3 regions of the Carnobacterium divergens DSM 20623 genome follow, and region 1 is predicted to be linked to each of the others. Evidence: predicted binding sites of a transcription regulator. Region 1 holds the regulator's gene; each other region holds the start of a gene.

Region 1 (7,244 bases):
CCTGGTTCAAAATCTTTTTCACCAGCAACCATTGTATTGTTTGAAGCAGATAAATCTGCAGATCCACCCCAGAAAAATGGAATAGCTTTTGACAATGCTTGAATGGTTTCACTACCTGTCACACGAGAAGCAGCACTTTCGCCTTCTTCGTAAACTGGTAATTCTTTATCCCAATCAGTTGGTAAGTTCCCAGACATTGCTAATTCAAATTGAGCAGCTAATTCTGGATATTCAGCTTTATATGAAGCGAACAATTCATTCCATTCACTTTCTGATTTAGCTCCTTGATCAATCATTGTTTCTTTAAAACGTGTAGCTACTTCATTTGGAACAGTGAACGCTGGATAATCCCAACCGTAAGCTTTTTTAGTCGCTTCGATTCCATCCATTCCAAGTGGTGCGCCGTGAACTTTAGATGTTCCTTCATTTGGAGCACCAAAGCCAATCACTGTTTTTACTTCAATTAAAGTTGGTTTTTTAGTTTCTGCTTTTGCTGCTTCAATCGCTTTTTCGATTTCAGCTAGATCATTTCCATCTTTAACTAAAATATGTTGCCAATTATACGCTTCAAAACGTTTGCCTACATTTTCAGTAAAAGCTTTTGAAGTAGGACCATCTAATGAAATATCATTTGAATCATATAATACCACAAGTTTGCCTAGCTCTAAATGACCTGCTAAACTTGCTGCTTCAGCTGATACGCCTTCCATTAAATCTCCATCACCACATAAAGCATAGGTATAATGATCAACGATTTGATGATTTTCCTTATTATACGTTGCCGCTAGATGAGCTTCTGCCATTGCCATTCCGACACTATTTGCAATTCCTTGTCCAAGAGGACCTGTTGTTGCTTCAACACCATCTGTATGATGTACTTCTGGATGACCAGGGGTTAAGCTATCCCATTGACGGAAATTTTTCAAATCCTCCATTGATAGTTTGTAACCTGATAAATGTAACAAACTATATAATAGCATTGAACCGTGTCCTGCTGAAAGTACAAAGCGATCGCGATTTACCCATGATGAGTTGCTTGGGTTTACGTTTAAATGTTTTGTCCATAGCGTGTACGCCATTGGAGCAGCCCCCATTGGTAAACCTGGGTGTCCTGAGTTTGCTTTTTGAATCGCATCCATACTTAGTGTTCTAATCGTGTTTACTGCAAGTTGGTCAGTTGTATCGAACAATTAAATCATCCTTTCAGTTTTAATATCTCTATTTTACTGTTTTAAATCGTTTTACGCAACGCTTTCATAGAATTATTGTATTTATTTTAACGATTAAACGCCAAATTTTAACAATTGATAAAGCGTTTTCTACTTATATGTCTCATTTCCTTCTTATTTTTAGCGGTCGTGTAATCCTTTTTCTTTTTGAATTTGCTTTAACTTTTCAGGAGTAACGTCTGTCCCATCATTGTCGACAACTTTCATTCCTTCGATATGATTTCTCATTCCACCGCGGAAAGCTTGTAAATATTCTTCTCTTAATTCTTTTTGTTCTTGTTGCTCTGATAAGCTGAGGGTTTCGCTCTTAGACTTATTGGCTAGCTCGTTAATTCGGGCTATTTTTTCTTTAGATAGCATTTAATTCACTCCATCTCGTTTCATTTGACCTCTTAACTATATCAAAAATTAAGCTGAAAATATATCCATTTGCCTAAAAATTAGTTTATTCTTACAAAGCTTTCAAGACACTAGGAATAGAAATTTAATTTTTACCGAACATCTGTTTGAATTCTGTGATTATTTATGGTATTCTATAGTTAAGAAAATTGATAAAGAAACGAGGTGCATTTAATCATGCGTAAAACTCCAGAATCTAGACAAATTGAAGTATTACAGTACATACATGAACAAGTTCAACTAAAAGGGTATCCCCCAACTGTTCGTGAGATTGGTACTGCTGTATCTCTTTCTTCAACGTCAACGGTACATGGCCACTTATCACGTTTAGAAAAAAACGGCTTTATTCAACGAGATCCTAGTAAACCTCGTGCTATTGAGTTAACTGCACTTGGATTGTCTAAACTTGGTGTCCCAATGGATAAGATTCCCCTTCTAGGAACCGTTACAGCTGGTGAACCGATATTAGCAGTTGAAGAAGCCACTGATTATTTCCCACTACCTCCTCATCTGCAATATGCAAATGAAGCGTTGTTCATGCTAACTATTCGTGGTGAAAGTATGATCAATTGTGGAATTTTAGATGGCGATGCTGTAATTGTTCGCAAACAATCAAATGCTGATAATGGCGATATCGTGATTGCTATGACAAGTGAAGATGAAGCAACTTGTAAACGATTCTTCAAAGAAAAAGATCATTACCGCTTGCAACCTGAAAACGATGGAATGGATCCGATTATTCTTAGTGAAGTAACCATTCTTGGAAAAGTTGTTGGATTATACCGGAGTCACATTTTTTAAGACTTTCAGAGTTTCCTTTATTAGGAAGCTCTTTTTTAATGCTTTTTAGTTGTCTCTACAAATAATTGTGCTAAACTTTGTATATAAGGCTTTTTTTATTCTCACATAAGGAGGTTAAGTGAAATGGTTGCATTATTGTTTTATTGGTTTAGCTTATTGATTCAAGTTGCTTGGATTCTTTTAAGTGTTGGTCTTTCCGTTATGTACTTACGCAATAAAGAAAATGGAAATTTATGGGCATTTGCTGTTTTGAATATTCTTTCAATTATTTATAGTGGCATTGTCATCTGGATTTATAACACTTGGGATTTCGGCATTCAAACATCTAATTGGTTTGCAATTATCGTTGGTATTTTAGTTGTTTTAACGATTATCGAGTTTGTCCTAGGACGCTCTCCTAAAAATCCAAAATCAATCGCATAAAAAGAATCCCCTTCAGGTTAGAATCAATCTAACTTGAGGGGGATTTTTATTTTAGTAGTCCATTAAAGTGAAGATATCGTATCCTTCAATTTGAGCACGACCATTTAAATCTGTTAATTCGATTAAGAAAGCTGTTCCTACAACAATTCCACCTAATTTTTCGATTAATTGAATCGTCGCTGCAATGGTTCCACCGGTTGCTAGTAAATCATCACAAACCATCACTTTTTGACCTGGTTTGATAGCGTCTTTGTGAATTTGTAAAACATCTGATCCATACTCTAAACCATAGCTAACTTCAACTGTTTCTCTTGGCAGTTTGCCTTTTTTGCGAGCAGGAGCAAAACCGATTCCTAATTCATAGGCCACTGGGCAGCCTACGATAAATCCGCGAGCTTCTGGTCCAACGATCATTTCAACGCCTTTGTCTTTTGCGTATTTTGCAATTTCGTTAGTTGCATAACGATAAGCTTCTCCGTCTGCCATTAAGGGTGAAATGTCACGGAAAATAATTCCTTTTTCAGGGAAGTCTTTTACATCTGCAATATATTGTTTTAAATCCATCTATAAATCCTCCATTCAAATTTTACGAGGCTTCATTAATTTGTTGTTTTAACCAGATTTCTAATTCTGCAAAATGGCTGTACAGCAAGATTTTTTCAGCTTCTATTTGATTTAGTCGTTTTTGGTAATTTTCTGCATCAGACAACTCTTTTTTTGGAGCATCTTCGACATAGTTCATTACGCCATTGTCTATTGTAACAAATCCTAGTTCAAAAAACACGTTAATCATGAAAATTAATAAGTTATCTTTGATTTTTAGATAATTTGCTAAAATAGACAGCTTATGTCGAATATCAACATCTTTGTGTGTTGCTACGAATTTAAATAATTCTCCAAATTGTGTTCGGCTTGGCATCCCATTTAGGTAACTTTCTGATTCACTAAAAAAGGCAGTAACTAACTTTTCTGGTGTATTTCCCCGAATCGTTGACGAAATCCATTCTAATTCGTTTGGACAATCGATAAATACAAAGGTTGAATGTTGCGTTTTAAAAGCTTCAGCATCTTCTTTGGACTCAATCAAAACACTTTCACTGCCCATTGGAACTTTATCATTATGGGTTTGGTAGCTTTTCTTATTATAAAATAGATAACAAGCTGCGCCTTGTACCCAAAGACCTGCTGCTAAATTGCTCCCTCTCAAATCAACAACTTGAAGTCCATCCATTGAAATATCTTCAAGCATCAACTGAGGCTTACGGTTGCCATTCCATTCATTTATAGAAAGCTTTCCGACTAACGACACTTCAGAATTGTCGTTGATTTCATCAGCAACTGCACCTAATTGAAAGCCAATCACGTCTAAATTCACCTTATTTTTTGTTGCTTTAAGTTTTAAATGAGCGTTGTTGCCACCAATTTTACGAATGTCTTCTGCTTGAACATGTTCAAGTAAGAAAACAGGCTTTGGATTGTCTGTGCCAAATGGCGCTAAACTAGCCAATTCTTCAATCGTTGCAACGGTGATATCTGTTAATTCAATCGTTTCATCAATTACTAGTTCTTCATTCAAGTTTCCGACTAAATCATGCGTTAACGCATACTGATTTAGTTGTGTTTGTAAGGTCTCAATATGTTCAATTGGCAGTGTTAGACCTGCTGCCATATGATGTCCACCAAAATGGGTGGTTAAATCTCGGACTTCATTAATTGCATCATATAAGTTATACGCGCTAATGCTCCGTCCAGAACCTTTAGCGATTCCATTTTCAGTGTCAATATTCAACACAAGTGCGGGTTTTCCTGTGGCACCAACAATTTTACTTGCAACAATTCCAAGTACCCCTTCGTGCCAATCGGACTTCGCTAATAAATACACAGACGGTGTTTCTTTCATTTCTGCAATCATTTGGAAGGCTTCTTCCGTAATTTTTGCCACAAAGGCTTGACGCTCTTCATTTTTTGTATTAATAAAGGTTGCAAGCTCGATTGCTTCTTCTTCATCAAAGGTCGTTAATAAAGCAACTGCTGGCCCTGCTTCACCTAAACGACCGACAGCATTTAGACGAGGCGCGATGGTAAAGCCAATCGTTTCTTCTGTAATGGTCTCTTTTTCTATTCCTGCAACTTTTGCTAATGCTAAAAAACCTAATCGTTCAGAAACTTTTAACATTTCTAGCCCTAAAATCACTAATGCTCGGTTCTCATCCGTCAATGAAACTAGATCAGCAATAGTTCCAATCGCTACTAGATCTACTAGTTCAGTTGGAAACTCGCCTAATAATGCGGTTGCTAGTTTGAAGGCAACACCTACTCCAGCTAATTCACCAAAAGGATACGCTCCTTGTGGATGTTTTGGATGAACAATTGCATATGCCTCTGGCAAAATCTCTGGCATTTCATGGTGATCCGTTACAATCACATCAATTCCTAATTCCTTAGCTTTAGCAATTGCTTCGTGACCTGAAACCCCATTGTCACACGTCACAATCAATTCCGCTCCCTCTTCAATCAATCTTTCAAAAGCTTGGACATTCGGTCCATAACCATCTGTAAATCGATTTGGAATATAGAAATCTACTTCACCACCAAGCATTTCAATCGTTTCTTTTAAAACAGCCGTACTTGTTACGCCATCAGCATCATAATCGCCATAAACGACTATTTTTTGACCATGTTCAATTGCTTGCGTAATTCGTTCAACGGTTTTTTCCATATCATACATTAAAAATGGATCATGAATCCAAGTTTCATCTGGTTTCAAAAAATGCTGTGCTTTGTCTTTTGTATCCAAACCACGATTAACTAGTAAAGTCGATACTAACGGAGAAGTCGAAAGTTCTTCGCTTAAAGCTGTAATCGCTGCTTCATTCGTTTGTGGTTGATTTAATTTCCAGTTCATTCGAGATTTTAACAATCTAATCACTCCCAACTTATTTAGTATACCAAATTTTTAGAAAATAAAGTAGTTGAACTCTTGATTTTTTCGCTTTTTAATTCTTAGCCGTTTATTTCTAATTGCAAATCATTTCGTTTAATTTTATACTATGATTAACTAATAAAATCAACTAAAGGGGCTAATGTGATGACGTGGAAAATAAAAAGATTTAATGAATTAACAACGACTGAACTTTTTCAAATCTATCAAGCTCGAGTGAACGTTTTTATTGTCGAGCAAGAATGTTTTTATCCAGATGTAGACGATAAGGATTTAATCAGCATCCATGTGTTTAATGAACAAAATGGCCAGATACAGGCTTATGGACGCATCATTCCAAGTCAAGAAAAATTAATGTTTGGCCGTATTTTAACAGTGAAAGAACAACGTGGGACTGGCTTAGGCAAAGAGTTATTAACGATTATTTTAAAAACAATTGATGATAGCTTTCCAAATCAAGCCGTTGAAATTCAAGCACAAGCTTATTTACAAAAGTTCTATAGTCAATTTGGCTTTGAACCAATCAATGGCGAGATTTATTTAGAAGATGAAATTCCTCATATTGATATGATTAAAAAATAAAAAAACCTTCAGTTAAGCAATTTGTTCGTTGCTTAACTGAAGGTTTTACTTTAATTATTTTTTGATAATCCCAAAAGGCTTGCCGATTGGTAGGAACGTAAAGCCAAAGTGACCATTCAAAACAGCTGCTGCTGCGCCATAGAATGATAAAATTGAAATTAAAAATTCCGCAACTGCTGCCATCATGTGGAAGAAGTCTGTTGCAATTCCAAAAGTTGACATAAACAATCCTAGGAATAAAAAGTCAATTAAAAAGAAAATAAAGAATAAGACCTTGTTTGTTTCTAAAGCTCCCACGGTCATAAAGACTGTGAAAATAAAGTAGCCAAGGAAAGCAAAACCTAATTCATTTGGATCGAAAGAAGCTTGTAGCACTTCTCCAAACAAACCATTTTGAATCATCCAGCTCATTCCTGTTCCTAACCAAAATAGTCCGTAACCAGCAAAAGCTGTTGCGCCAAATACGTTATTATGTTTTGCATCATAGTTAGAAGCAATCAACTGAGCAATTCCGCCTAAGAAAATTGCCCATGGCAACACGCCACTTACGTTTTCTGTCCAGCCTAATTTTTGAGATGAGGCTACTAAAGTAACCATTGCTAAACCAAACAATCCAATCGCTGTCGGATCAATTATAACTTGTTTTACGTGATGTTGCTCGTTTTTCATTAATGATATTCCCCTTTATTTAAAATTGCCAACCTGTATAAAATACCATCTAAGCTACTAAGAGTCAATTCTTTTTTTTACCCTTCAAAACACTTATGAAATAACTAATCTTTCCATCATTTTTAACTAAAAAGAGCAACTTACATTTAATGTAAGTTGCTCTTGTTTAAAAGGTTTTATTTAGAACTTCAAAAACTTCA
Region 2 (7,244 bases), 940 kb from region 1:
ATTAAAAAGTAACCCCTCTTCTTTTTAATTAATCGATAAATTTAGATTGCTAATTCTTATTTAAACCTCAAAAAATAAAACTATACTAAAAGATACCCTAATATCTCAGTTAATCAGAAAAACGCTGTATCCAATGGATACAGCGTTTTTTCTTTATTTTACTTTTACAATTAAATCAATCGCTTCTTTAACACGTTGTTCATAAACTTCTTTACTATTGTCGCTTTCTTCAATGCAATGAACGAGGTTTTCAGCTACCATGATTCCCATTACTTTATCAATACTTGAACGGACTGCCGAAAGTTGCGTGATGACATCTTGGCATTCTCGTTCTTCTTCTATCATTTTCAAAACGCCTCTAATTTGACCTTCTGAACGTTTTAGACGATTTAATATTTTTTTATCACATTCCACTAAGAGTCTCTCCTTTCCAAGCAGACATTCCACCCATGACGTTTGTAACGCTGTATCCTTTTTCTGCTAAGAAAGCACTTGCTGATGCTGAACGCATACCGGAATGACAAATAATATAATACTCTTTTTCTTTATTCAATTGATTTAATTGTTCTGGAATTGAATTCAACGGCATTAGAACCGCTTCTTTAATATGACCGCTACTAAATTCAGTAGGTTCACGAACATCTAAAATTGAAATTCCACCTTGTTTTACTAAGTGCTCAAATTCTGGCATTGTAATTGATTGATACATTATTTTACGATCTCCTCTGGTTTTATAGTTGAATACAAGTTAAATGCGCCGTCTAAATTTTTCGCTTGATAACCTGATTGTTTTAAAATACGTTCTGCAAGATAACTACGTAATCCACTTTGACAACTTACAATAATCTCTTTGTCTTTTGGCAATTCATGAAGACGGCATCTCAAATCATCTAACGGAATGTGATACGCACCTTTTAAACTACCTTGAGCTACCTCATTGGTTGTTCGAACATCTAATAAAAAGGCTCCTTCTGCTTGTTTTTCTGTTAATTCATACCACTGAATCGACTCAGAAATACCTTCCATAATGTTTAATGCAGCATAACCCGCCATATTCACTGGATCTTTTGCAGAGCCAAATGGAGGTGCATAGCTAAATTCCAATTCTGGTAAATCCTCAACGGTCAAACGACCTTTAATCGCCGTTGCAATAATGTCAATGCGTTTGTCCACGCCATCTTTCCCAATTGCCTGAGCGCCATATAGCTCACCTGTTGTAGGGTTAAATAGCAGCTTCAATAAAATCCCTTCTGCATGAGGAAAATATCCAGCATGGCTTTTCCCTTGAACGTGGACACTCTTATACTCTAAACCAAGGGCTCTTAATTGACGTTCAGTTAAACCAGTCGAAGCAACTGCTTGGCTAAAGACGCGGACAATTGCTGTTCCTAAGCTTCCTAAATTTTTGCGGGGTATACCTGATAAAACATCTGCAACTTGTCTACCTTGTCGGTTAGCAGGAGATGCTAGTGAGATCAGGGCATCCTCTTGGCTCGTAAACTGCTTCACCAAAATAGCATCGCCTACAGCATAAATATCCTTTTGACTTGTTTGATAGTGTTCATCTACTAAAATTCCTCCACGCATTCCTGTTTCAATACCAGCTTGTAGAGCCAATGTATTTTCAGGTTGCACACCGACTGATAAAATAATTAAATCTGTTGCAATCTCTTCTCCATTTTCTAAAAGGACACGTCCCCCGTTATTCGTAAAGGCTGTCGCTGACGTTCCTGTCAAAACAGTTACTTGATTGGCTTTTAATTCTTTTGTAACAAAAGCAGCCATTTCTTCATCAATAGGAGGCAGTACATGAGGTGCTTTTTCGACAATTGTTACGTCTATCCCTCGTTTTGCTAAGCTTTCGGCCATTTCCAAACCGATAAAACCAGCACCGATAACCATTGCTTTTTTCGGATTTTGACTAATGGTAAATTTCATAATTTGGTCAACATCCGGTACATTTCTAAGGGTAAAGACATTGCTTGCTTGATCCAATCCTTCGATAGGCGGAATAAACGGTTTGGCTCCTGGCGATAGAATCAACTTATCGTAAGACAAAGAATACTCTCCTTCATCATTTCGAACCTGTACAACTTTATTTTCAGCATCAATTGAAATGGCTTCACTAAATGGTCGAACATCTAGTTGAAAACGTGCCTTTAATTGTTCTGGTGTTTGTACTAGCAATTCTTGGCGTTGCTGAATTTCTCCTGAAACATAATAAGGCAAGCCACAATTTGCAAAAGACACATACGGTCCTTTTTCTAACACAACAATCTCTGCATCTTCGTTTAATCTTCTTAAGCGAGTAGCCGCCGACATTCCGCCAGCTACTCCACCAATAATAACAAATCTCATTATAATTTTCCTCCTCTAACTTTTCCAGCCCAACTCATCATTCCGCCCTTAACGTTGACTGCATCCATACCTTTAGCTCGTAATGTCTTCACCGCTTGTTTGCTTCGCATACCAGACTGACAAATAATGTAAACAGGTTCTTTTATTTGATAGCTGTTTATCTTTTTCAAAGGAATATTTTTAGCTGTAGGAATATGTCCACCACTAAACTCCTGTGGCTCACGAACATCAATAATCATCGGTTTCTTAGGTAACATTTCTTCTAATTCTTTTGTTGTGATACTTGGTAATTTTTTAAAGAAAAACATTCTATACACAATCCTTTCATACTCTATACTTCATTTAGAAGGAAATCCAAAAATACCTCCTACCGTATCCAAAACAAATTATACCCCTTGCGGTATAATTTGTAAATAAAAAAGATTACTATGAAAGAAATTTCTTCCACAGTAATCTTTTTTTATTTCCAAAATCTCATTAACTGGCTCTTTAGTTCTCTATCATTGTTTACACTCTCGATTTGTTGCCAATGTTCTGGGAATAACTCTCTGTATCTTCTAGCATTAAAACGTTGATCTAATAATAGAACAACGCCAATATCTGTTTCGCTTCGAATCACGCGCCCTGCCGCTTGAAGAACTTTGTTCATTCCAGGAATTTGATACGCAAATTGATACCCCTCATGGTTTTCTGTTTGGTAATATTTTTGAACTAAATCAGCTTCTGCATTCAATTGTGCTAATCCCACGCCAACTATAGCCACACCAATAAGACGTTCCCCTTTTAAATCGATTCCTTCTGAAAAAATGCCTCCTAGTACACAAAAACCAACTAAATTCGATTCTGGCCTATTCTTAAACTTCTGTAAAAACAATTCACGTTGCTGTTCATCCATAACCCTTCCTTGAACCACCGTTTCTACTGTCGGATTCTTTTCGACAAACTCTTGATAAATCGATTCCAAATATTGATAAGAAGGAAAAAAGAATAAATAATTGCCTTTTTTTTGAGTAACCATTGTAGTCAAAGCGTTGGCAATCGGTTGGTGGCTGGCTTGACGCACTTGGTAACGAGTATCAATGTAATTTGCAATTACTAACAATTGATGTTCTTGCTTAAATGGTGAAGGCAATTGATACATTAAAGGCTTTTCTTTCCCTCCTAGTAATTGCGCGAAATAGTTGATTGGAGACAGTGTGGCGGAAAATAAAACTGATGCTTTTCCACGTTTCAATGTTTGATTAATTAAAAAAGAGGGATTTAAACAGAATTGCTTAATAGTGACATCCTTCCCTACTAAATGAACATAGGTTACGTATCGTTCATCATAAAATTCTGAAATTTTCAAGTAGGTTAGTGCTTCAAAATAAAGCTCTAACATTTTCGAATGACTACTCGCTTGTTGATTCACCAGCAACCATTCTTTTGTGTTCTCAGTAAATTTAACTACATGTTTTAAAAATAAATCCGCTGGTTCACTTTGAGTCATAAACTCAACTTCGCCACAGTTGGTTCTGAAACTTTTAAAATCTTTTATTAAACGGTTCATCACACGTCGTTGCTTTTGATCTTCTTTCATCAACTCCCTGTATATCGTTATTATTTTTTGTTCCGATAAGCTTGCAGAGAACATCTCTCTTGAACGATCAACTAAGTTATGGACTTCGTCAATCAAAAATACATACTCATTCTTTTCATCATTAAAAAACCGCTTCAAATAAACAATTGGATCAAACAAATAATTGTAATCACAAATAATTATGTCACACCATAAGCTAATATCTAAAGATAATTCAAACGGACATAACGTGTATTTTCTAGCATAATTTTCCACAATCTCTCTTGTAAAATGATTTTCTTGCTGTAGCATTTCAAATAACGCTTCATTCAAACGATCATAATAGCCTCTTGCAAATATACAGTGCTCCGGATCACATTTACGTTCATCTAAAAAACAAATTTTATCTTTAGCCGTTAACGTAACGCTCTTTAGTTTTGCTCCATTTCGTTCCATTTGTTCGACTGCATCTTCTGCTACTTGACGTGTAATGGTTTTAGCTGTTAAATAGAATAATTTTTCAGCTTTCTCTTCTCCAATCGATTTCACCGCTGGAAATAAAGTAGACATTGTTTTACCAATTCCAGTTGGCGCTTCACAGTATAAATTTTGTTCAGTTAAAATTGTTTTATACACCGCAACAGCAAGTTCTCTTTGTCCTGAGCGGTAATCACCATAAGGAAAGTCAAGTTGTTTAAGTGTTTGATTGCGCAAAATACGCCAATTGTCATTAAAAATGACCCATTTTTCATATTGTTCCACTAAATGATTAAAAAAAGAAGTCAATTCAGTGATGGATACTTTTTTTCTAGTTCGAGTTATTTTTTCATTTAATGTTTCATAGTATGTTAACTGCAATTCAATCTCTGCTAATTCTTTTTCCACAGCTAGCATATAGCCGTAACACATAAGTTGTCCCCAAAACCGTTCAAGCGTATTATCAGGTAATAAATCAAAGTCTATTTCAGAGGTTTTAATTTCATCGACCCAATATTTCCCACTTTTTTCTTCGACAACGCCATCCGCTCGTCCTTCGATGGAGTAATTCCGCTGATTTATTAACAGCTCTTTTTTTAAGAACACTTCTTTTTGATAGTTATCCCCAGCTTCTTTTTGGATTTTCTGATGAAGCTTTGTTCCCTCGATTGCAGTATGCGCAGAACCTGTATAACGTTCATCAATACTACCTTTTTTCAATACAAACTCTACTAATTTCCTAACAGATAACCGATTGTTTTGATTCATACGCACCCTACTCTCTTTATGTAACTCTCCACATTATAGAACATACATTCGAAAAAAGACAGACTTATCCACAAAAAATGACTTGTTTTTCTTTACTGTGGATGAATAGCAAGTTAGAATCCGGAAAAAAGTTTTCCACAACTGAATAACTTTTTGATTGTATCTTATTTATCCACAAAAAAAGACACACAGTAAACTGCGTGTCTTCTTCTATCATTAAAAATGATTATTTAACTTCTACAGAAGCTCCAACTTCTTCAAGTTGTGCTTTCATAGCTTCAGCGTCATCTTTAGATACGCCTTCTTTAAGTGCTGTAGGAGCTCCGTCAACTAATGCTTTAGCTTCTTTAAGACCTAAGCCAGTAGCTTCGCGAACTACTTTGATTACTTTAATTTTTTGATCTCCAGCAGAAGTTAATTCTACTGTAAATTCAGTTTGTTCTGCTGCTGCAGGACCTGCAACACCAGCAGCTGCTACAGGAGCAGCTGCAGTAACGCCAAATTCTTCTTCGATTGCTTTTACTAAGTCGTTTAATTCTAATACTGTTGCTTCTTTCACATCAGCAATGATTTGTTCAATGTTTAATGCCATTGTTAATTTCCTCCATTATTGGGTATATTTTTAGATTGCTTGTTTTGTTTCAAAAAAATTGTAACTCGTAATTAAGCCACTTCTTCTTTTGAATCTGCCACTGCTTTGAAAGCAAGTGCAGTATTTCTGACTGGTGCTTGTAGTACTGAAAGTAACATAGATAACAAACCTTCGCGATTTGGAAGTTTTGCAAGAGCTTCGATTTCTTCTTTTGAAGAAACTTTACCTTCAATAACGCCAGCTTTAATCTCTAATGCTTCAGCTTTTTCAGCAAATTCATTGATGATTTTTGCAGGTGCAATAACATCTTCATTACTGAATGCGATAGCAGTAGGACCTTTAAAGATATCTCCTAAACCAGATAAACCAGCTGCTTCAGCTGAACGGCTAAGAATAGAGTTTTTAATAACTTTCATCTCAACACCAGCATCACGTAATTGTTTACGTAATTCTGTAACTTCTTCAACAGTTAATCCGCGATAGTCAACAATGACGATTGAAGCTGCTGCTTCAAATTTCTTTGTTACGTCTTCAACGATTACTTGTTTTGTAGCGATTGCTGCTTGACTCATGTGTAAGTTTCACCTCCTGATAGATTGTCTGGGGATTTAAAAATAAGAACTATAAAAATCGTCTTAAGACCACTTCTATAAGACTCATTTTTTCACTTCTTTACCTACTCTGGCTTGCAAAACAAGTCATTATAGTCAAGAAAAGCAAAAAGCCCCATGTCACCTTAGACATAGAGGGATTATTGTATGTTTGCACATAGTATGATCCTCGGTAGGAAATTAAGACTTGCGTCACCTACTGTCTTCGGTAAATATTTATTAACCTAGATGATTGTAACAAGTACAATCATCTAGGTCAAGTAAAATTTTAATTAGTGATTATAAAGAACTTTGGTCAACTTTTACACCAGGACCAAAAGTTGTTGTTACAGTAATGTTTTTGATGTATTGACCTTTAGCTGAAGAAGGTTTAACTTTCAACATTGTATCGTTGATTGTTTTAAAGTTTTCAATTAATTTGTCAGTACTAAACGATACTTTACCAATTGGAGCTTGTACATTACCAGCTTTATCAACGCGGTAAGTTACTTTACCAGCTTTGATTTCGTTAACTGCTTTTGTAACGTCCATTGTAACAGTACCAGTTTTAGGGTTAGGCATTAATCCTTTAGGTCCTAGAACACGTCCTAGACGACCAACTTCACCCATCATATCTGGAGTAGCAACGATTACGTCGAAATCGAACCAACCGCCACTGATTTTTTGAACAAGATCAGATTCACCTACGTAATCTGCGCCTGCTGCTTCTGCTTCTTTAGCTTTTTCACCTTTAGCAAATACTAAAACGCGTTGTGTTTTACCTGTTCCATTTGGAAGAACAACTGCCCCACGAATTTGTTGGTCAGCTTTCTTAGGGTCAACACCAAGTCTATAAGCGACTTCTACTGTTGCATCAAATTTAGCAAAATCGATTTCTTTT
Region 3 (7,244 bases), 450 kb from region 1:
TAAGTCGTTTGGGAACGCGTTTATTTGCAATTGTTCCAGCTGTTATTGTAACGATTATTGCAGGACAAAGGGGAACGGATGAATTACTATTATTAAGTCAAGTAATTTTATCGATGCAGTTACCGTTTGCAATTTTTCCTTTAATTCAATTTACTAGTAATGAGCGTTTGATGGGGGATTTGAAAAACGGGAAAGTCGTCAATAGCCTAGCCTGGTTTATTGGTTTGTTGATTACAGGCTTAAACATATATTTACTAACAACATTCTTTTAAGAAAAAACAGGTAATGCTTGCCATTGCTTGTTTTTTTTTTTGCAAAAAAAGTCACCTTCTATTACTAGAAGATGACTCCAAAATATAAATTTTAAAAAAGAAATCCGGTGATGCCGTTTTCGCGTTCAGGTAGTGTTGATCCCGCATACATGCAGGTGGGCTCCGCTGTCAAATATCTAACTACCAAAGGTAAAGGCTTGTTATCCATTTGAATCAGTTTGGATCCCGAGGTCGTACTATTTGTTCGGTCAGCACATTTATTGAACAATTCGTACATCTCAGAATTCTTATCTTTATAGTAGCATATGCTTTTTTTATTTTCAAGTTTCAATGCTTAAAATCTGCCAATAATTCAAGTGAAAAAATTTTAAGAACTATCAGGATTTCTTTTTCATTTTATTGATGGTGTCATATTGTCTAGCTAAACTATCTTCATATTTGCCAGTGTGATTTGGTTCAAAATAAACGGCATTTTTCAGCTTATCTGGCAAGTATTGTTGATTCACCCAAGCGCCAGGAAAAGAGTGTGGGTATTTGTAATCGACGCCACGGCCTAATTCCTTTGCACCACTGTAGTGAGAATCTTTTAAATGATCTGGAACGTCCCCACTTTTACCAGCACGAATATCGCTTAGTGCTGCATCAATCGCTACGTAAGTCGAATTTGATTTAGGGGAAAGGCATAAATCAACAACTGCATTTGCTAAAGGAATTCTGGCTTCCGGAAAGCCAAGTTTTTCAGCTGCTTGCACGGCAGTTACAGTTCTGGCAGCAGCAGCAGGATTTGCTAAGCCAATGTCTTCATAGGCAATCACCATTAGTCTTCGGGCGATGATGGGCAAGTCACCGGCTTCAACTAAACGCCCCATATAGTGAAGAGCAGCATTTACATCACTGCCACGAACAGATTTTTGTAAAGCGGAAATGACATCATAATGAGCATCGCCATCTTTATCATGAGTCAGAGCTTTTCTTTGCAAGCATTCTTCAGCAATTTCAAGTGTAATTACAATAACACCATCTTGATTTGGTTTAGTTGAGCGAACGGCTAATTCTAAACCATTTAAAGAACTACGAACGTCGCCATTTGTTGCTCTAGCAAAATGAAGCATCGCTTCTAGGCTGATTTCAATAGTTAAACTGCCTAAACCTTTATCAGAATCTTTTATAGCTCGTTCTAATGCGGATTCAATCTCTTCAATTTGTAAAGGTTTTAATTCAAAGATTTGTGTTCTACTTCGAATCGCTGGGTTAATAGTAATATAAGGATTTTCAGTTGTTGCTCCAATCATAATTACGCGCCCATTTTCAAGGTGAGGCAATAAAAAATCTTGTTTAGGCTTATCTAAACGATGAACTTCATCTAGTAATAAAATAACAGTTCCGCTCATTTTTGCTTCTTCAACGACGATTTGTAAGTCTTTTTTTGAATCTGTGGCTGCATTTAACGTGCGAAATGCAAATTGAGTAGAACCCGCAATCGCACTGGCGATACTTGTTTTTCCAATGCCAGGAGGGCCGTATAAAATCATAGAGGAAAGCATTTTAGCTTCCACCATTCGTCTAATAATTTTGCCTTCTCCAACGAGATGCTGTTGTCCAACAATTTGGTCGATGTTTGTTGGCCGCATTCTAAAAGCTAAAGGTTGATTCATAGTAACCTCCTTATTAAAATAATCTTATTTCAATTATACCACTTTCTAACAAGACCTTCCACAAAATAAGAACGTATGTTTAGTTTGGTGTGAAAGTCTAAAAATATTCAAAGGAAAGCGGTTAAATCAATGTTTTTCCTTACGTTTATCAAAAACTATGATATAGTAATTGGTGTATGGAGGGATAGAAATGGATATTTACAAACAGTTATTGTACATTTTAAGTTTTTCATTTTTAGGAGAAGTGTTGTCAAAAGTTTTCACTTTACCGATTCCAGGAAGTGTGATAGGGATGTTGCTCTTATTTTTAGCACTACAATTTAAGCTGCTAAAAGTAAAAGATGTGGAGACGGTTGGAGGCTTTTTGCTTGGAAATTTAAGTATTTTATTTTTACCAGCAGGAGTTGGTATTATGGTTTATTTTCCAGTAATTAAAGACACATGGTGGTTATTATTGATTATTTCGTTACTCACAACAGCTTTTACAATTGGTTTTGTAGGCTTAATCGTTCAAGGTGTAAAACGTAAATTTGAAGATAACAGTGTTGACTTACCTAAAGATAGAAAGGATGACGCAAAAAGTGTATCAAGAACTTACAAGTAATCCGATGTTTGGCCTTATCCTGTCAATTGCGATGTATTTAGGAGCCTTGGCTATTTTTAAGAGGTTTCCATTTCCATTATTGAATCCGCTCGTGTTAGCGACTATTTTTATTATTTTATTTTTAAAAATTACTAAGATTCCTTATGAAAATTATTACAAGGGTGGCGAAATTTTAAATATTTTAATCACGCCAGCTACTGTGGCATTAGGTATTCCATTGTATAATACATTTCATTTATTAAAAAAACATGTTCGTTCAATTATGACGGGAATTTTACTTGGTACGATCACAAGTACTTTTTTTACAGGTATTCTTGCAGTATTATTTCACTTGAAAAAAGATATTATGGTATCAATCATGCCAAAATCAGTTACAACAGCAATAGCCTTAGGGATTTCTGAGAAAATGCACGGGATCGCAACGGTTACTCTCGTTATTGTAATTATTACAGGGATCATTGGTTCAATCATTGGACCTTCAATTTTGAAAGCTTTAAAAGTTACTGATCCAGTGGCCCAAGGAGTTGCCTTAGGCAGTGCTGCTCACGCAATAGGAACATCAAGAGCGTTAGAATTAGGGCCAATTGAAGGGGCCATGTCAGGATTAGCAATCGGAGTGACAGGAGTAGTAACAGTTTTCGTTGCGCCTTTAATGACACAACTTGTATTAGCCCTATTTTAAGCTAATTTAAAACAAGATTTTAAGTTCATTTGACTTGAAATTTTGTTTTTTTTTAACTTTAAAAGGAGTTTTATTTATCTTACCTTCATTTCTATTTGAGAATATCTAAAGAATTGATTAAAATAAGGTGCAATTTGGTCCGTTTTTTGAGATAATAAGTAGTGACTTTAATGAAAAGTGAATAGCATCTTGTAAATAGAACCATTAAAAGAAATAAGTAGTAAATGTATGATGCAGAAAGGAGTTCATCAATGACCGATTCATCGAAAAGACCCAACATCAAATTGTCTTTTAATCCAGTTCCACTTGAAGAAACGAAAGAAATCACCAATCAAATGGTGGATCATGTAAAAGAGACATTAAATGAATTGATTACCGACTCCGTGTCAAAAGTGAATTCAGAAAACCTGAAACGTTTTGAAGAAAAAGAAGCAGCTCTTGAAAGAGAATATCAAGAAGCATTAAATGAATTAGTGACTGAATATGAAGAAAAGAAACGTACTCTAGAAAAGCAAATTGCCATTAAAGAGCAAGCTATATTAAGAGATGCTAAATTACAAGCAGAATCGATTTTACAAAAGGCCTTTGATGAATCTAATGAAATGTATGGTTTTGTTCAAAATGAAATTACTGAACTAAAGGACCAATTAATTGTTTATCAAAAAGAAATGGAACAAGAAAAAATTCGTCAAGACAGTGAATTAGCAAACCGATTAGACGAATTAAATAAAATATATGAAGCAAAACACCGCCAATTAGAAGAGGAACTTGTTGAAAGAGAACAAGCGCTATTAAAAGACGCCAAAATCGAAGCGGAAAAAACAAAAAATGAAGCTAAAAAAGAGTCAACGGAATTATTAGATGAAACAAAAGTCGAAGTACAAGATTTAAAAGAACTTGCAACTTCTGAGATTATATCTGATAAAGCAGCTCATCAAGCCAAAGTCTCAGATGATTTTTTACGTCTGAATAAAGAGAAAGAGTGGTTCTCATTGTATCAAGAGCAAGTAGAAGAGCGTTATGCTGATAAAGAACAAAAACTCTATCAAAAAACTCAAGCAGAATTAGATCAATTAGAATTAAAAGTTCATGAATTGCAAAACCAAACAGATTTTTATCAGGATATCGATGAACAACGCAAAGAAAAATCATTTTCAACAGGTTTATACATCTGTTTGATTGCGGCAGTCAATGTGATTTTATTGAGTGTCTTTCGTCAAGCCACAGTTATTTTACCAATTTTAACAGCTATTTTAGGATGTTACTTGATCTACACCACATTAACAGATGGTCGTTTTGAAAAGAAAACAAAAAAAGTAGCGAAGAAAAATGAATGGTTGATTGAAAAAAATGATCAATTCAAAAAACAAATTCAAGATTTAGAAACTCAAATAGCGGATCTAACAGCTGAAAACAGCTCATTAGCTGAAAACATTCAAACACATGCTGAATTAATCAAAACAGTTCAATCATTAGAAAATCAATTAGAAGAAGAACAAATTGATCGTAAATTGATTGAGTCTGAAAATATGAATTTGCGTCAACGATTGATGGAAAATAAATAGGGAATTCTTTAAGACCTCTTAACTTTAGATTAAGGGGTTTTTTATTATTTCTATAGTTAGATGATAATAAGTGACAACTTTTCAACAATTTAATTAAATCCTGTAATTATTAGAAAGATACAAGTTCAATACTTTTGAAATTAGAAACGAGTAAGTTATAATAAGTAAGTGATAAATTTATTAAAAGGAGTCTAGGGATATGACGGAACAATCTTCCTATGAAAAAGTAAAAGAATTTCATGACGTATTTCATCCTGCTAAAAATATAGAGCCAACGGCTTTTACGCCAGAAGAAGCACTACATAGAGCCTCATTTACGACAGAAGAAATGATTGAGTTTTTATATGCGAGTGTAGGCGGAAACGAAGCAGACTTCGATCAATTAATAAATCAGTGGAAAGGTGAGATTGAAAAAACACTCACAAAAATTAAAACGGAGCAAAAACCAGTTGAAGATATCTTAATTGGACAAGTAGATGCCCTAACGGATGCAACTTATTTTAATTATGGTTCATTTGTATTAATGGGCGTGAATCCAACACCTATTTTTAATATTGTTCATAAAGCCAATATGGGAAAACTATTTCCAGATGGCCGGCCACGGTATCGACCTGACAACGGAAAAGTAATGAAACCTGATAATTGGGAACAAGATTTTGCACCAGAACCAAAAATTAAAGCTGAAATTATCAATCAAAAAAATAATAAGTAGAGGTTTAAACGAATGACTCAACTATCAGAACTATTAAAAAAAGCAGCACTTGGACCAGCCTTCAATGAAGGGAAGTTTGGGATTGAAAAAGAAGGACTACGAGTAACAGAGTCTGGTAAATTAGCCTTGACTCCTCATCCAACAGTGTTTGGTAATCGTAGCTACAATCCTTATATTCAAACCGATTTTAGTGAGTCACAATTAGAATTGGTAACCGCACCAACTGAATCGACTCAGACAATGAATCGTTGGCTAATGGCGATTCATGATGTCGTTGAACGCTCATTACCACTAAACGAATATATTTGGCCAATGAGTATGCCCATCGGATTGCCAGCAGAAAGTGATATTCAAGTAGCTCAATTTGACGATCCTACAGCAGTGGCTTATCGTGAACATTTAGCTGAAAAATATGGAAAGAAAAAGCAAATGGTTTGTGGCATTCATTATAACTATGAAATCAATGAAAAATTATTGATAGCTTTATTTAAACAACAAACCGCAATTACTTCTTTAATTGAATTTAAGTCGCATGTCTACATGAAATTAGCAAAAAACTTTCTTCGTTACAGGTGGTTATTGACGTATTTATTAGGTGCCTCCCCAGTTGCAACCGATGATTTTTATACCGATAAAGAACAGCCATTGAATACCTATGTTCGAAGTATTCGTAGCAGCCATTATGGTTATGTGAATTCAGAAGATGTCAAAGTGTCTTTTGAATCATTAGAAACGTATATTTCCGATATTCAGCAGCTTGTAGCAACAGGTGTGCTAAGTGAAGAAAAAGAATTCTATTCTCCAGTTCGAATTCGCGGGACAAAAGAAGTTAAGGAATTGGCTTCAAAAGGGATTCAATATTTAGAATTTCGGATATTTGATTTAAATCCGTATGCAGCGTTTGGAATGACAGAAAAGGATATGGAATTTATTCATCTCTTTTTAATGACGTTGATTTGGCTAGATGAGACGGCGACTGTTTCAGATATTGAAAAAGGTAAAAAATACAATGAAGCAACTGCCTTAGCTCATCCTTATGAAATTTCAGCCTACCAAGCAGAAGGCCTAGCGTTAGTTGAGAAGATGCAAGAAATGATTGCGACACTTTCACTATCAACCGAACAAGCAGCATTAGTTGAAGAAGCTAAAAGACAATTGCTTGAACCTAAAGAAACCATTGCTGGACGTTTAGTAACGGATATTGAAAAACAAGGCTCTTATCAACTGGTAGGGTTAGCGTTGGCAAAACAATATAAAGCAGAAGCCTTAGAAAAAAGCTACAACTTGAGAGGTTTTGAAGGAATGGAATTGTCTACTCAATTATTGATGTTTGATAGTATTCAAAAAGGAATTGAAGTGGAGATTTTAGATGAAAGCGAACAGTTTTTAAAGCTGACTCATGAAGATCATGTAGAGTATGTTAAAAATGCCAATATGACTTCTAAAGACCAATACATTGCCCCTTTAATTATGGAGAATAAAGTAGTCACAAAGAAAGTTCTTGAATCAGCAGGTTTCCATGTACCCGCGGGAGCAGAATATGAAACTCCTGAAGAAGCAAAATCCGATTATTGGAATCATCAAGACAAGGGAATTGTAATTAAGCCAAAATCAACCAATTATGGACTAGGAATTTCAATTTTTAAAGATGGAGCATCAAAAGAAGATTATGAATTAGCAGTAGACATTGCCTTCAAAGAAGACCGTGCCATTTTAGTGGAAGAATTTATTGACGGAACTGAATATCGCTTCTT

What was found. The regulator LexA, encoded in region 1, represses DNA repair genes until DNA is damaged. The targets are predictions, from matches to a motif close to CNAACANNTGTTNG.
Region 2: BR52_RS09955 (ATP-dependent DNA helicase) is a predicted target of LexA. The motif match lies at 5,199-5,212, and genes of this name have one in related genera.
Region 3: BR52_RS03440 (replication-associated recombination protein A) is a predicted target of LexA. The motif match lies at 1,996-2,009, and genes of this name have one in related genera.

Annotation. Positions count from the first base shown of each region.
Region 1 is NZ_JQLO01000001.1:1,132,101-1,139,344, forward strand. It holds gene tkt (transketolase) at 1-1,190, opposite strand, end outside; gene BR52_RS05510 (DUF896 family protein) at 1,350-1,589, opposite strand; gene lexA (transcriptional repressor LexA) at 1,806-2,429, shown strand; gene BR52_RS05520 (hypothetical protein) at 2,553-2,852, shown strand; gene BR52_RS05525 (adenine phosphoribosyltransferase) at 2,904-3,416, opposite strand; gene recJ (single-stranded-DNA-specific exonuclease RecJ) at 3,439-5,772, opposite strand; gene BR52_RS05535 (GNAT family N-acetyltransferase) at 5,941-6,375, shown strand; gene BR52_RS05540 (acetate uptake transporter) at 6,430-7,044, opposite strand; gene BR52_RS05545 (hypothetical protein) at 7,211-7,244, opposite strand, start outside.
Region 2 is NZ_JQLO01000001.1:2,070,197-2,077,440, forward strand. It holds gene BR52_RS09930 (YusW family protein) at 1-12, shown strand, start outside; gene BR52_RS09935 (metal-sensitive transcriptional regulator) at 154-414, opposite strand; gene BR52_RS09940 (rhodanese-like domain-containing protein) at 404-709, opposite strand; gene BR52_RS09945 (FAD-dependent oxidoreductase) at 709-2,358, opposite strand; gene BR52_RS09950 (rhodanese-like domain-containing protein) at 2,358-2,666, opposite strand; gene BR52_RS09955 (ATP-dependent DNA helicase) at 2,819-5,161, opposite strand; gene rplL (50S ribosomal protein L7/L12) at 5,388-5,753, opposite strand; gene rplJ (50S ribosomal protein L10) at 5,825-6,325, opposite strand; ribosomal protein L10 leader region at 6,462-6,591, opposite strand; gene rplA (50S ribosomal protein L1) at 6,644-7,244, opposite strand, start outside.
Region 3 is NZ_JQLO01000001.1:686,008-693,251, forward strand. It holds gene BR52_RS03435 (Nramp family divalent metal transporter) at 1-272, shown strand, start outside; gene BR52_RS03440 (replication-associated recombination protein A) at 650-1,927, opposite strand; gene BR52_RS03445 (CidA/LrgA family protein) at 2,118-2,531, shown strand; gene BR52_RS03450 (LrgB family protein) at 2,509-3,213, shown strand; gene BR52_RS03455 (hypothetical protein) at 3,465-4,778, shown strand; gene BR52_RS03460 (pyrophosphohydrolase domain-containing protein) at 4,978-5,490, shown strand; gene gshAB (bifunctional glutamate--cysteine ligase GshA/glutathione synthetase GshB) at 5,503-7,244, shown strand, end outside.